2 regions of the Hafnia sp. CBA7124 genome follow, and region 2 is predicted to be linked to the other one. Evidence: predicted binding sites of a transcription regulator. Region 2 holds the regulator's gene; the other holds the start of a gene.

Region 1 (5,633 bases), 1.1 Mb from region 2:
CAAATCTCAACGTCGGTACGCCATTTATGCACTTCATGAATCACCGCATCAGCAAAGTCCTGAGCCGTGATCCCTGCATACATATTGTCTTTTAACGGATCGCCATTCTCTTCGTCGTATTTGTAAGGCACTGGAATACCGCCCCCCACGTTGATCAAATCAAATTTGATCCCCAAAACCTCTTCTAAACGACGCGATTCATCCACCAAAACCTTGGTCGCTTTAGCAAATGGCTCAGACTCTGGCACCTGATCGCCCACATGCATATGCAGACCACGCAGCTTCACATAAGGCATTTGTAAAATACGGCGGCAGGTTTCCTCAGCCTGTTCGAGATCCAGTCCTGATTTAGCATGAAACGCGGTCACAAGCTCAGCGTGCGTTGCGGAAGGAACGTTTGGCTCAACGCGCACACAAACGTTGGCGGTTTTTTTCAGGCGACGAGAAATTTCATCAATATGATCAAGTTCATATAGGCTATCGACGTTAATCAGATAGAGTTCATTATCAATCGCATATTCGAGATCTTCTGGTTTTTTCACCACGCCGTTAAATACGATTTGGCTCCCAGAAAAACCAATTTCCAAACACTTACGCACTTCATAAAGTGAGTTAGCTTCCGCACAAATGCCCGCATCTTTGATGGCTTTTAACACCCCCATCACCGAACAGGTTTTTGAGGCAAAGAACGTTTTGGTTTTGGCATGTGCGGAAAAAGCCTGCTCGATTTCTTTGATATTGCGCACAATCTCAGGCTCAGAAAACACATAAAACGGGGTACCGTATTTTTTTGCCAGTGCTTCGACATCTAAACCTTCAAAGCACAGTTTTCCATTGTTGCTGGTGAAACGACGATCGTGCTCAATCACATTTTGACGCAGTTGGTTGTAGTTCTTAACGATGTTATCTGACATAAAATCCTCTGCTTATCGATGGTTTAATGCGTGATATGTCCCTACAGATAACATTGTTACTGCAACCGTCATGCCATAATTATTTATCTTTAAAATCAATAAAATAAAAAAATCCCTACTAATAATTTCGGTCATATATTCTAAAAATTGCCTAAGTGACGAAAATCCGTCACCCAGTGAAAGGACCAAAAAATGCCTCCGCTCGACCCAGAATTGCAGTATGCCCTTGAGATGTTTTCGCGCTTTTTTGATCTTATTCATCAACCGTTAGCGATAATTAATCGTGATGGTGAATACGTTTATTACAACCAAGAAAGCGCAGATTTGGATGGCTATACCGTAGAGCAAGCACTCGGCCACCACATGCTAGACGTCTATCCCAAGATGAAAGAATCACAGAGCACCATGCTGCACTCGCTAAAACAAGGAGTGGAATACATCGGCCATTATCAGGTTTATTACAACGCTAAAGGGCAGGCGGTGGATTACCAGCACACCACTGCGCCGCTGTATGCACGCAACGGTGAGATGGTAGGCGTGATTGAAATTGGTAGAAATATGTCTAGCGTGCGCCGCCTACAAGAGCAGGTGGTGGAACTAAACCAGCTGCTTTATTCGAATCAAGCTGAAAACACCCACGATATCATTACGGAAAATCCCGCTATGCTGGCGCTGATAGACAAAGCTAAACGTCTAGCCGTCAACGATATTCCGGTTGTTATTGTGGGTGAAACAGGGACAGGCAAAGAGCTGTTTGCTCGCTTAATACATCGCTGTAGTAAACGCGTGAATAAGCCATTTATCGCCCTCAACTGCGGTGCGCTCCCCTCAACGCTGATAGAAAGTACCTTATTTGGCACCGTTAAAGGGGCATTCACCGGCGCTGAAAATAGCCAAGGCTACCTTGAGCTGGCAGACGGCGGCACGCTATTTCTTGATGAGCTCAATGCCATGCCCATCGAGATGCAAAGCAAATTGCTGCGTTTTCTACAGGATAAAAGCTTCTGGAAACTCGGCGGAAATCATGAACTGCACTCCAACGTGCGCATTGTGGCAGCAATGAACGAGTCGCCAACGCAGCTGATTAAACACAATAGAATGCGTGCCGATCTCTTCTATCGGCTCGGCGTCGGAATGCTGGCGCTGCCGCCGCTCTCCACTCGCCCAGAGGATATCCTGCTGCTAAGTCGTTATTTCATCGATAAATACCGCGATGATGTTGAGCATGATATTCAGGGGATCAGCGAGAATGCCTGCGGTATTCTGCTAAAACGCGCATGGCCGGGTAACGTGCGTATGCTAGAAAATACCATCGTGCGCAGCATGATTATGCAAGAACACGATGGGCCATTAGAAAACATTGCCTACGATGAAGAATGCCCAGAACTGTTCCCTGAAAATGCAGCTCCAATTACCGAAGAGCAGCCCATGTCCGCCAGAACATTTGAATGCGATGGCGACCTTGTCAGCCAAGTCGCATATTTTGAACAACAGCTCATCACAAAGGCGTTGAATCAGGCGAATAGCAATGTGGCAGAAGCGGCAAAAAGGCTGGGAATTTCACGAACGACCCTGCACTATAAAATTAAAAAATATGCCATCCGCTTAGGCGTATTAGCGACCCACGCATAGTTAATATATAAAAAAATCCGGTGCCATCGCTGGCACCGGATTCGCTATTCTCACTATGACGTTAACTATGCTAACTATGCTAACTATGCAATGTTAAAGATCAGCATCTATACCCTAAATAATTCAAGTTGCTTGAAGGCGGCAAACCCGTGAATCCCTAGGAGCTTACTTAAGTAAGTGACTAGGGTGAACGGGTGTAGCCAACGCGTAAGCAGCTTGAAGTATGACGGGTATAAGGATTAGTGGCGAACGCCATTGTCATCCTCATCAACGCCTTCTGCGTCATCATCTTCGTCGTCGTCACCGTCTTCACCGTTAGGATCTTCGAAGTAGGTGCCCCAGCCGTCGTAGTTCACGTTCATCTTCTCAGCGAGGTTCACCAGCTGTTCAACCTGAGTATCGATCACTTCCGCATTCAGGCCAACTTCGCTGATCACATCGCAGCACATCAGCAGCGTACCGTCTTCAACTTCCAGCTCTTCAGCATCAGTCACTTCGTAGCCGAGTTTAAAAGCTTCAACCGCCGCTTTTTCTAACAGCTCAAAGTTATCCGCCGAAAGGTGATGTTCAATGGTGTATAACGCGTCTGGATCGCTGCCGTCGTCCAGCAGTTCTTCAATGATCAGGCGGGTTTCTTCACGTTGTTCTTCTAATAGCTCAGGATTTGCCATGCCTTTGTCCTCAATCTGTATGCAATCACGCTACTTTCATTCTCCCACAGCCGCGCTCATGCCTCCATAAGAAACGTGAATATTTATCTCTCAGGGGTTGATTTTGAATTTTAATACACATAATGTGAATATTAATTCATGCAGCACAATAAAAACACAACTGGGGATGAGCACTATGAGTCAGCTATATCAGCATCATTTTCTTAGATTACTGGACTTCACGCCTGCAGATATCGCATATCTACTCACTTTAGCCGCTGAACTTAAGCAGGCTAAGAAAGCAGGTAATGAACCTCAAACGCTGAAAGGCAAAAATATCGCGCTCATCTTCGAAAAAGACTCCACCCGAACCCGCTGCTCTTTCGAAGTTGCCGCTTACGACCAAGGCGCTAATGTCACCTATTTAGGCTCAAACGGCAGCCAAATCGGCCACAAAGAATCCATCAAAGACAGCGCGCGCGTGCTGGGCAGAATGTACGACGCCATCCAGTATCGCGGCTGGGGGCAGGACGTGGTGGAAACCCTGGCACAGTATGCCGGTGTGCCGATTTGGAATGGATTAACCAATGAGTTTCATCCAACCCAAATTTTAGCCGACCTGCTCACTATTCAAGAACATATGCCAAATAAGCCGCTGTCACAGGTGAAACTGGCATACCTTGGCGATGCGCGTAATAACATGGGTAATTCATTACTGGAAGGCGCGGCGCTGATGGGGATGGAGCTGCGTCTCGTTGCGCCAAAAGCCTGCTGGCCGGAGGCCGAACTGGTGGCTCAATGTCAGGCAATAGCCGACAAAACCGGCGCGAAGCTGGTTTTAACCGAAGATCTGGCGGAAGGCGTGAAAGACGCCGATTTCCTTTACACCGACGTTTGGGTTTCCATGGGCGAACCAAAAGAGGTGTGGAAAGAACGTATTGCCCAACTGCTGCCTTATCAAATCAACATGAACGTCATCAAACTGACCGGCAACCCGCAGGTGAAATTCCTGCACTGTTTACCGGCTTTCCATGACGATCAAACCGCCGTGGGCAAACAGATGGCCGAGCAATATGGGCTGAATGGCGGTATGGAAGTCACCGACGAAGTATTTGAATCCGAGCACAGCATCGTGTTTGACGAAGCGGAAAATCGTCTGCACACCATTAAAGCCGTGATGGTAGCGACGTTAGGCAAACTGTAATAACTCAATAAATCAGCGCGCCTGATATTCACGGCGCGCTGATTTTGTTTTATAGAACAGCCGCAGTTTCTGGTGTAATACAGGTGCCTTTCTCCCGACGTAAAATCGCTTCGGCATCAGCTAATGCACCGATAAATGCCGTTCCGCCCGTTTGTTCAACAAACGCAATCACCGCCTCTGCCTTCGGCCCCATCGCGCCATCAGGAGCCGCAAACGGGCGCAATACCTCAGGGGTAACATGTCGTAATGCCCGCGCCTGTGGCGTTCCCCAATCCTGATAAACCGCATCCGCATCGGTCAAAATCATTAAATATTCCGCATGTAACTCTTCGGCTAACAACGCGGCTGATAAATCCTTATCAATAACAGCTTCAACACCGCAATATCCCTGTTGGCTTGCGACAACCGGCATTCCACCGCCGCCCGCACAAACCACAATATGATCGCTATCTAACAGGCACTTGATCGAGGCCAGCTCAACCACTTTTCTCGGCTTAGGCGAAGCCACCACGCGACGAAAATATTGGCCATCCGCTTTCATCGTCCAACCATAGCGGAGTTTAGGTTCATGCTGTTGGTCAGGCAGATAGACAGGGCCAATAAATTTACTCGGCTGCTGGAATGCAGGATCGTCTGCCTCAACTTCAATACGCGTCAGCAGGCTAACCACCTGAGGAATGTTCTCTTTCTGCCCTAACGACTGAGCAATCATATAGCCCAACATTCCTTGCGTTTCAGCCACTAAAATATCCAGCGGATACGCTGGGGTTTGCTGATCTAGCGCACCTTGCAGCGCTAGCAATCCCACCTGCGGGCCGTTGCCATGCACAATCACGACGCGATAATCGTTGGCTAGCCCAGCAACCACCTCAGCCACCTGAGCGATATTTTTGTACTGGTTTTGAGCCGAAAGAATTTCTCCACGCTGTAAAATAGCGTTTCCCCCGAGCGCTATGACGACGGTTGGTTTCATTTCATACCCCATAAAAAACGTTAATTTGTTGGGATAAAATTAAGTTTATTTAAAATATAAAATGTGATGGTGGCTACATTTAAAATACAGTCTATTATTTTTTTATAATTGGCATATCACAGAGCTGTTTAATTAAATAAAATTGAATAATAGATTTTTTAATTTTTTTTATTAATAGACCGTAGAATAAGAAAACTTCCCTTACAATAGATCAAGTGTGATTTATCTCACCAGAATCCCTCTACGATTATTATAGCTTA
Region 2 (5,633 bases):
ATACACGCAAACCCTATTTCTCTCCCCTGTTTATGTGTCATTGCAAAGGAATGAATTATGGCAGAGAGTCAATGCCTAGAAGATTGGCATCATGCAGATATTATTGCTGCATTACATAAAAGAAATATTACGCTCAGTGGGTTATCAAGAGCCTCAGGGCTCTCAAGTACCACGCTATCGAATGCCTTGACTCGCCCTTGGCCAAAAGGTGAGTTAATTATTGCTCACGCCTTAGGGATACACCCTTCTGAAATATGGCCAAGTCGCTATTTTGATATCAGTACGCATCAACTGATTGATAGACAGCGGCTCATGCGCCAACGCAAACCAAAAAAAATAAAACCGCCAGCAATCAAAGCCGGCGGTTAAATTCAGATGGAACAGGTAAACGGGTGTATTGACCACCCGTATTCCATCAACAATTATTTGTTAACGAAGGTTTCGCCCAGTTCGATATCTTTATGCAGAACATCTAACATACCTTCCAGCGCTTTTTGTTCAAAGGCGCTCAAAGTACCAATAGATTTGCGTTCAACAATGCCTTCTTTACCCAGCAGCAATGGCTGTGCGAAGAAACGAGCATATTTGCCATCACCTTCAACGTAAGCACATTCCACAACGTTGCTTTCGCCCTGCATAGCGCGGACCAGAGACAAACCGAAACGTGCCGCAGCTTGGCCCATAGACAGCGTTGCTGACCCGCCACCGGCTTTAGCTTCAACAACCTCGGTCCCCGCGTTTTGAATACGTTTGGTCAGATCGGCAACTTCCTGCTCAGTGAAGCTCACACCAGGGATCTGAGACAGCAGTGGCAAAATAGTCACGCCAGAGTGGCCGCCAATAACAGGCACTTCAACTTCTGCCGGATTTTTGCCTTTCAGTTCACCAACAAAAGTATTTGAACGGATAACGTCCAGAGTGGAAATACCGAACAGTTTATCTTTGTTATAAACACCGGCTTTCTTCAGCACTTCTGCTGCGATAGCTACCGTGGTGTTCACTGGGTTAGTGATGATGCCTACACAAGCTTTAGGACACGTGCTAGCAACCTGCTCAATCAGATTACGTACGATACCGGCGTTCACATTAAACAGGTCGGAGCGATCCATACCCGGTTTACGAGCAACACCCGCAGAAATCAATACGATATCCGCGCCTTCCAAAGCAGGGCGCGCATCTTCACCGCTGAAACCTTTGATTTTAACGGCTGTTGGGATGTGGCTGAGATCGACGGCGACACCTGGGGTGACTGGCGCAATATCATAAAGGGAGAGTTCTGAACCTGAAGGAAGCTGAGTTTTGAGAAGAAGGGCTAAAGCCTGACCAATACCGCCGGCTGCGCCGAGAACTGCAACTTTCATTCTATACTCCTTGATTTATCTTTAATTTAAGAGTGCCGTGAATGCATTACCGCGCACCTTAGTCCATCATGTCTTAAAAAACAATCTGTTAACACAAAGATTGGGATATGACGCACTAATTCCATGTCCTACTGCAAGGTTTATAATAAAAAATAGCTTATGCATGAAAGATATAGGGCCACAGAGTAGGAATTCGTTGCGCACTTATCACAGCTCATTACCCAGCCATTACATTACACCCTTCTTTTACATCACAACAACATCATTTTAATAACAATCTATTTACGAATGCCGATGACATAACCAAAGTTCCCGCTAACATATTCATTTTATGGGCAAGGTGGTAAAATCATCCCCTTGCCGGTTTGAACTCTATAGTGACCGACTTAACGTTTTCCGCACTTAAATTGCATAAAAATTCATTATTACGCATAATAATGTTCTCTATTTCTATTCCTACGGTGAAGAATGCGAACTCCAACAAAACAAGAAGACTTGATCAAGGCATTCAAGGCGCTGCTCAAAGAAGAGAAATTCAGTTCTCAGGGTGAGATCGTGCAGGCTCTGCAAGATGAAGGCTTTGAGAATATCAACCAATCCAAAGTATCTCGTATGCTGACCAAATTTGGTGCCGTCCGTACACGAAATGCCAAAATGGAGATGGTGTACTGCCTGCCAGCAGAACTTGGCGTTCCGACTACGAGCAGCCCGTTGAAGAATCTGGTTCTCGACGTGGATTACAACGAATCCGTTGTCGTTATCCATACCAGCCCAGGCGCAGCGCAATTAATTGCACGCCTATTGGATTCATTAGGCAAATCAGAAGGGATTTTGGGAACTATCGCAGGTGACGACACAATTTTCACCACGCCTGCAAAAGGGTTCTCCGTTGAGCAGCTGCACGACGCTATTTTGTCGCTGTTTGATCAAGAACTGTAATCCTGTTCTCAGGCCTGATATCTGTCAGGCCTATGATTGTCCCCGTCCGCCCTCCTTAAAGTTGCCGTACTCTTTTCCGCTTAATTACACAACTCATACAGCATGATTCGCTACTTCAAATAGCATTAATGGTCAATCAGTCCTATATCCATATTCCTGCCGGTCACAAACGCTACGGACCGCACATTTTGCAACATGATGTTACTTTATTGATTTAATTAGACTTTAGTCTTAAAAGTGTGTTTTTTGCGCTGTTTTTATTCCATTTAGATCTATTCATCAAAACAATACCAAACAAATAAACCTAACAAACCATTAGCTCGCTATTAATTTTTCGAGTTACTAGGTGTACACTTGTTTTCGTGATTTGAATCACAGTTCAAAACTAAATAAAACAATATCTGAGGGATACATCATGAAAATTAAAACTACTGTTGCAACTCTAGCCGTTCTTTCTTCTCTTTCTTTCGGCGCATTCGCTGCTCAGTTGGTTGATAACGCACAGGCATCAAAAATGCAGCCTGTTGGCACCATCAGCGTAAGCGGCGTAAGCGCAGCTCCTTCTGATATCAGAGCGGCTCTGTCAGCTAAAGCTGATGCGCAAGGCGCAACAGCTTACCGCGTAGTTGAAGCCCGCAACGAAGGCTCATTCCACGCAACTGCTGAAATCTACAAATAAAATACGGATTCACCTGCTTTGCGGAGCACAAACTCCGTAAATGAATCGCTAAAGTTAAACCGCAGTGACCAAAAGAATATCGTCATTGAATCTAAGATCGAAGTACTGCGGCAGAATGAAAAATAGGAAAATAATCATGAAAATCAAAACTACCGTTGCTGCTTTAAGTCTTCTTTCTATGGTTTCTTTTGGTGCTTTTGCTGCGCAATCCATCAGCGCACAGCAGGCTTCCTCTATGCAATCCATTGGCACTATAACCATCAGTGGTATCGATGGTTCGCCTTCAGATATCAAAGCACAGCTGTCCGATAAAGCTGACGCCAAAGGCGCTACCGCATTCCATATCGTTGAAGCTCATTTGGATGGCAACTACCACGCCACCGCTGAGATTTACCGTTAATTATTAAGATGTTTCATCATAAGGCTGGCGCTTCCTGTGTCTAACCCGATTCAGCCAGCTAACACTCTCGTCTAACCCGACGAACCCCATTGCCTCCGCTTGCGGAGGCTTTTTTTTATCAAAATATCAGGCACAAAAAAGCCGTGGACTAAGCCACGGCTGATTCATTAGAGCGGCAACTTACTGTTGCTCAGCAATCTCTTGCTTGTGCTCAAGTGCTTTCAACAATTTGCTATGGATCCCTTCAAAGCCACCGTTGCTCATCACCAAAATATAATCGCCAGGCTGCGCTGTTTTAGCGATCATATCTACCAGAACATCAACGTCGGCGCTCCAGTGAGCCGGCTGAACACAAGCCTCTGCCACTTCAGTGACCAGCCACGGAATGTGATGTGGCTGGAATAAGAAGACCTCATCCGCACGGCCAAGCGCCGGGGCTAGGTCATTCTTAGATACGCCCATTTTCATAGTATTAGAGCGCGGTTCCAACACAGCAAGAATGCGTGCGGTTCCACCGACTTTGCTGCGTAAAGCCGCCAGCGTTGCCAAAATAGCCGTAGGATGGTGTGCAAAATCATCGTAAACCTTCACGCCAAAGGCTTCGCCACGAAGCTCTAAACGACGACGGGCATTGATAAAGCTTCCCAAGGCACGGCAAGCATCGACAGGCAACACGCCAACATGACGGGCAGCGGCAATCGCCATCAAGCCGTTATGCATATTGTGCTCACCCACTAAGCCCCAGCTAACCTCTCCCACGACTTCACCATCCAGCAAAACTTCGTAATGGCTAGCATCTGGATTGAGTTTACGCGCGTTCCACGTTCCCTCTTCACCACTAAGCTCTTGCTCACTCCAGCAACCCATCCCCATAACCTGTTTCAGATTGGCATCGTTGCTCGGCAAAATAATACGGCCTTTGCCCGGTACCAAACGAACTAGATGATGGAACTGTTTCTGGATCGCTTTAAGATCGTCGAAAATATCCGCATGATCAAACTCAAGATTATTGAGGATCAACGTACGCGGGCAGTAGTGCACAAACTTGGATCGTTTATCAAAGAAGGCACAATCGTACTCATCGGCCTCGATCACAAAGAATGGGCTGTTGCCCATACGAGCGGAAACGTCAAAGTTTCCAGGAACGCCACCAATCACAAAGCCTGGCTCATAGCCGCACTCTTCCAAGATCCAAGTGACCATCCCTGCCGTTGTGGTTTTGCCGTGGGTACCTGCAACCGCAATCACCCAACGATGGCGTAGAACTTCATCATGCAGCCACTGTGGACCAGAAACGTATGGGATCCCCTGCTCCAGAATAACTTCCACGCAAGGGTTGCCACGCGTCATTGCGTTACCAATGATCACCAAATCAGGTGCAGGATCTAAATGGGAAGGATCATAACCTTCCATCAATGTGATCCCTTCTTTTTCAAGCAGCGTGCTCATCGGAGGATAAACATTGGCATCAGAACCCGTCACTTCATGTCCTAACGTCCGAGCCAGCAAAGCAAGGCCGCCCATAAATGTGCCGCAGATTCCAAGAATATGAATGCGCATATCGTTTCCAGTTGATTACATCGAGTCAGTTCACATTCTAACGCTGTGAACGGCTTAGGCGAAATGGAATTACCTAGGAATCACTTTATACATTGGCTAGAATAGCTGCGAAAACGTTGGCGGTTTGTAAATAAATCGCTACTCCTTCGCAGAATCAGGGAATGTGTCATGAAAACTTTAGGCGAGTTTATCGTCGAAAAGCAGCAAGATTTTCCACACGCTACTGGCGAACTAACCGCTCTCCTCTCCGCAATTAAACTGGGTGCCAAAATTATCCACCGCGATATCAACAAAGCGGGTTTAGTGGATATTCTCGGTGCAAGTGGTGCGGAAAACGTGCAGGGTGAGGTTCAGATGAAACTGGATCTCTATGCCAATGAAAAACTCAAAGCCGCTTTAAAAGCGCGTGGAGAGGTGGCGGGTATCGCATCGGAAGAAGAAGACGATATTGTTATTTTTGAGGGCGATCGCGCCAACAACGGTAAATATGTCGTTTTAATGGATCCGTTAGACGGTTCTTCCAACATCGACGTTAACGTGTCGGTCGGTACGATTTTCTCTATCTATCGCCGCATTACGCCAATTGGGCAGCCGGTTACCGAAGAAGATTTCCTGCAGCCGGGAAATTGTCAGGTTGCCGCTGGTTATGTGGTTTATGGCTCTTCAACGATGCTGGTATACACCACCGGCAACG

Evidence for each region. The regulator ArgR, encoded in region 2, controls arginine synthesis, uptake and breakdown. The targets are predictions, from matches to a motif close to ANTGAATAAAAATACANT.
Region 1: the regulator ArgR is predicted to act here: its motif matches at 3,320-3,337, upstream of argF (ornithine carbamoyltransferase).

The regions. Positions count from the first base shown of each region.
Region 1 covers NZ_AP017469.1:3,987,904-3,993,536, forward strand. Annotated here, with positions in the region: gene lysA (diaminopimelate decarboxylase) at 1-914, opposite strand, end outside; gene CPY98_RS18090 (sigma-54-dependent Fis family transcriptional regulator) at 1,107-2,546, shown strand; gene rraB (ribonuclease E inhibitor RraB) at 2,786-3,217, opposite strand; gene argF (ornithine carbamoyltransferase) at 3,384-4,400, shown strand; gene CPY98_RS18105 (carbamate kinase) at 4,450-5,373, opposite strand.
Region 2 covers NZ_AP017469.1:547,657-553,289, reverse strand. Annotated here, with positions in the region: gene CPY98_RS02580 (helix-turn-helix transcriptional regulator) at 58-369, shown strand; gene mdh (malate dehydrogenase) at 423-1,361, opposite strand; gene argR (transcriptional regulator ArgR) at 1,830-2,300, shown strand; gene yhcN (peroxide/acid stress response protein YhcN) at 2,716-2,979, shown strand; gene yhcN (peroxide/acid stress response protein YhcN) at 3,116-3,379, shown strand; gene mpl (UDP-N-acetylmuramate:L-alanyl-gamma-D-glutamyl-meso-diaminopimelate ligase) at 3,560-4,939, opposite strand; gene fbp (class 1 fructose-bisphosphatase) at 5,108-5,633, shown strand, end outside.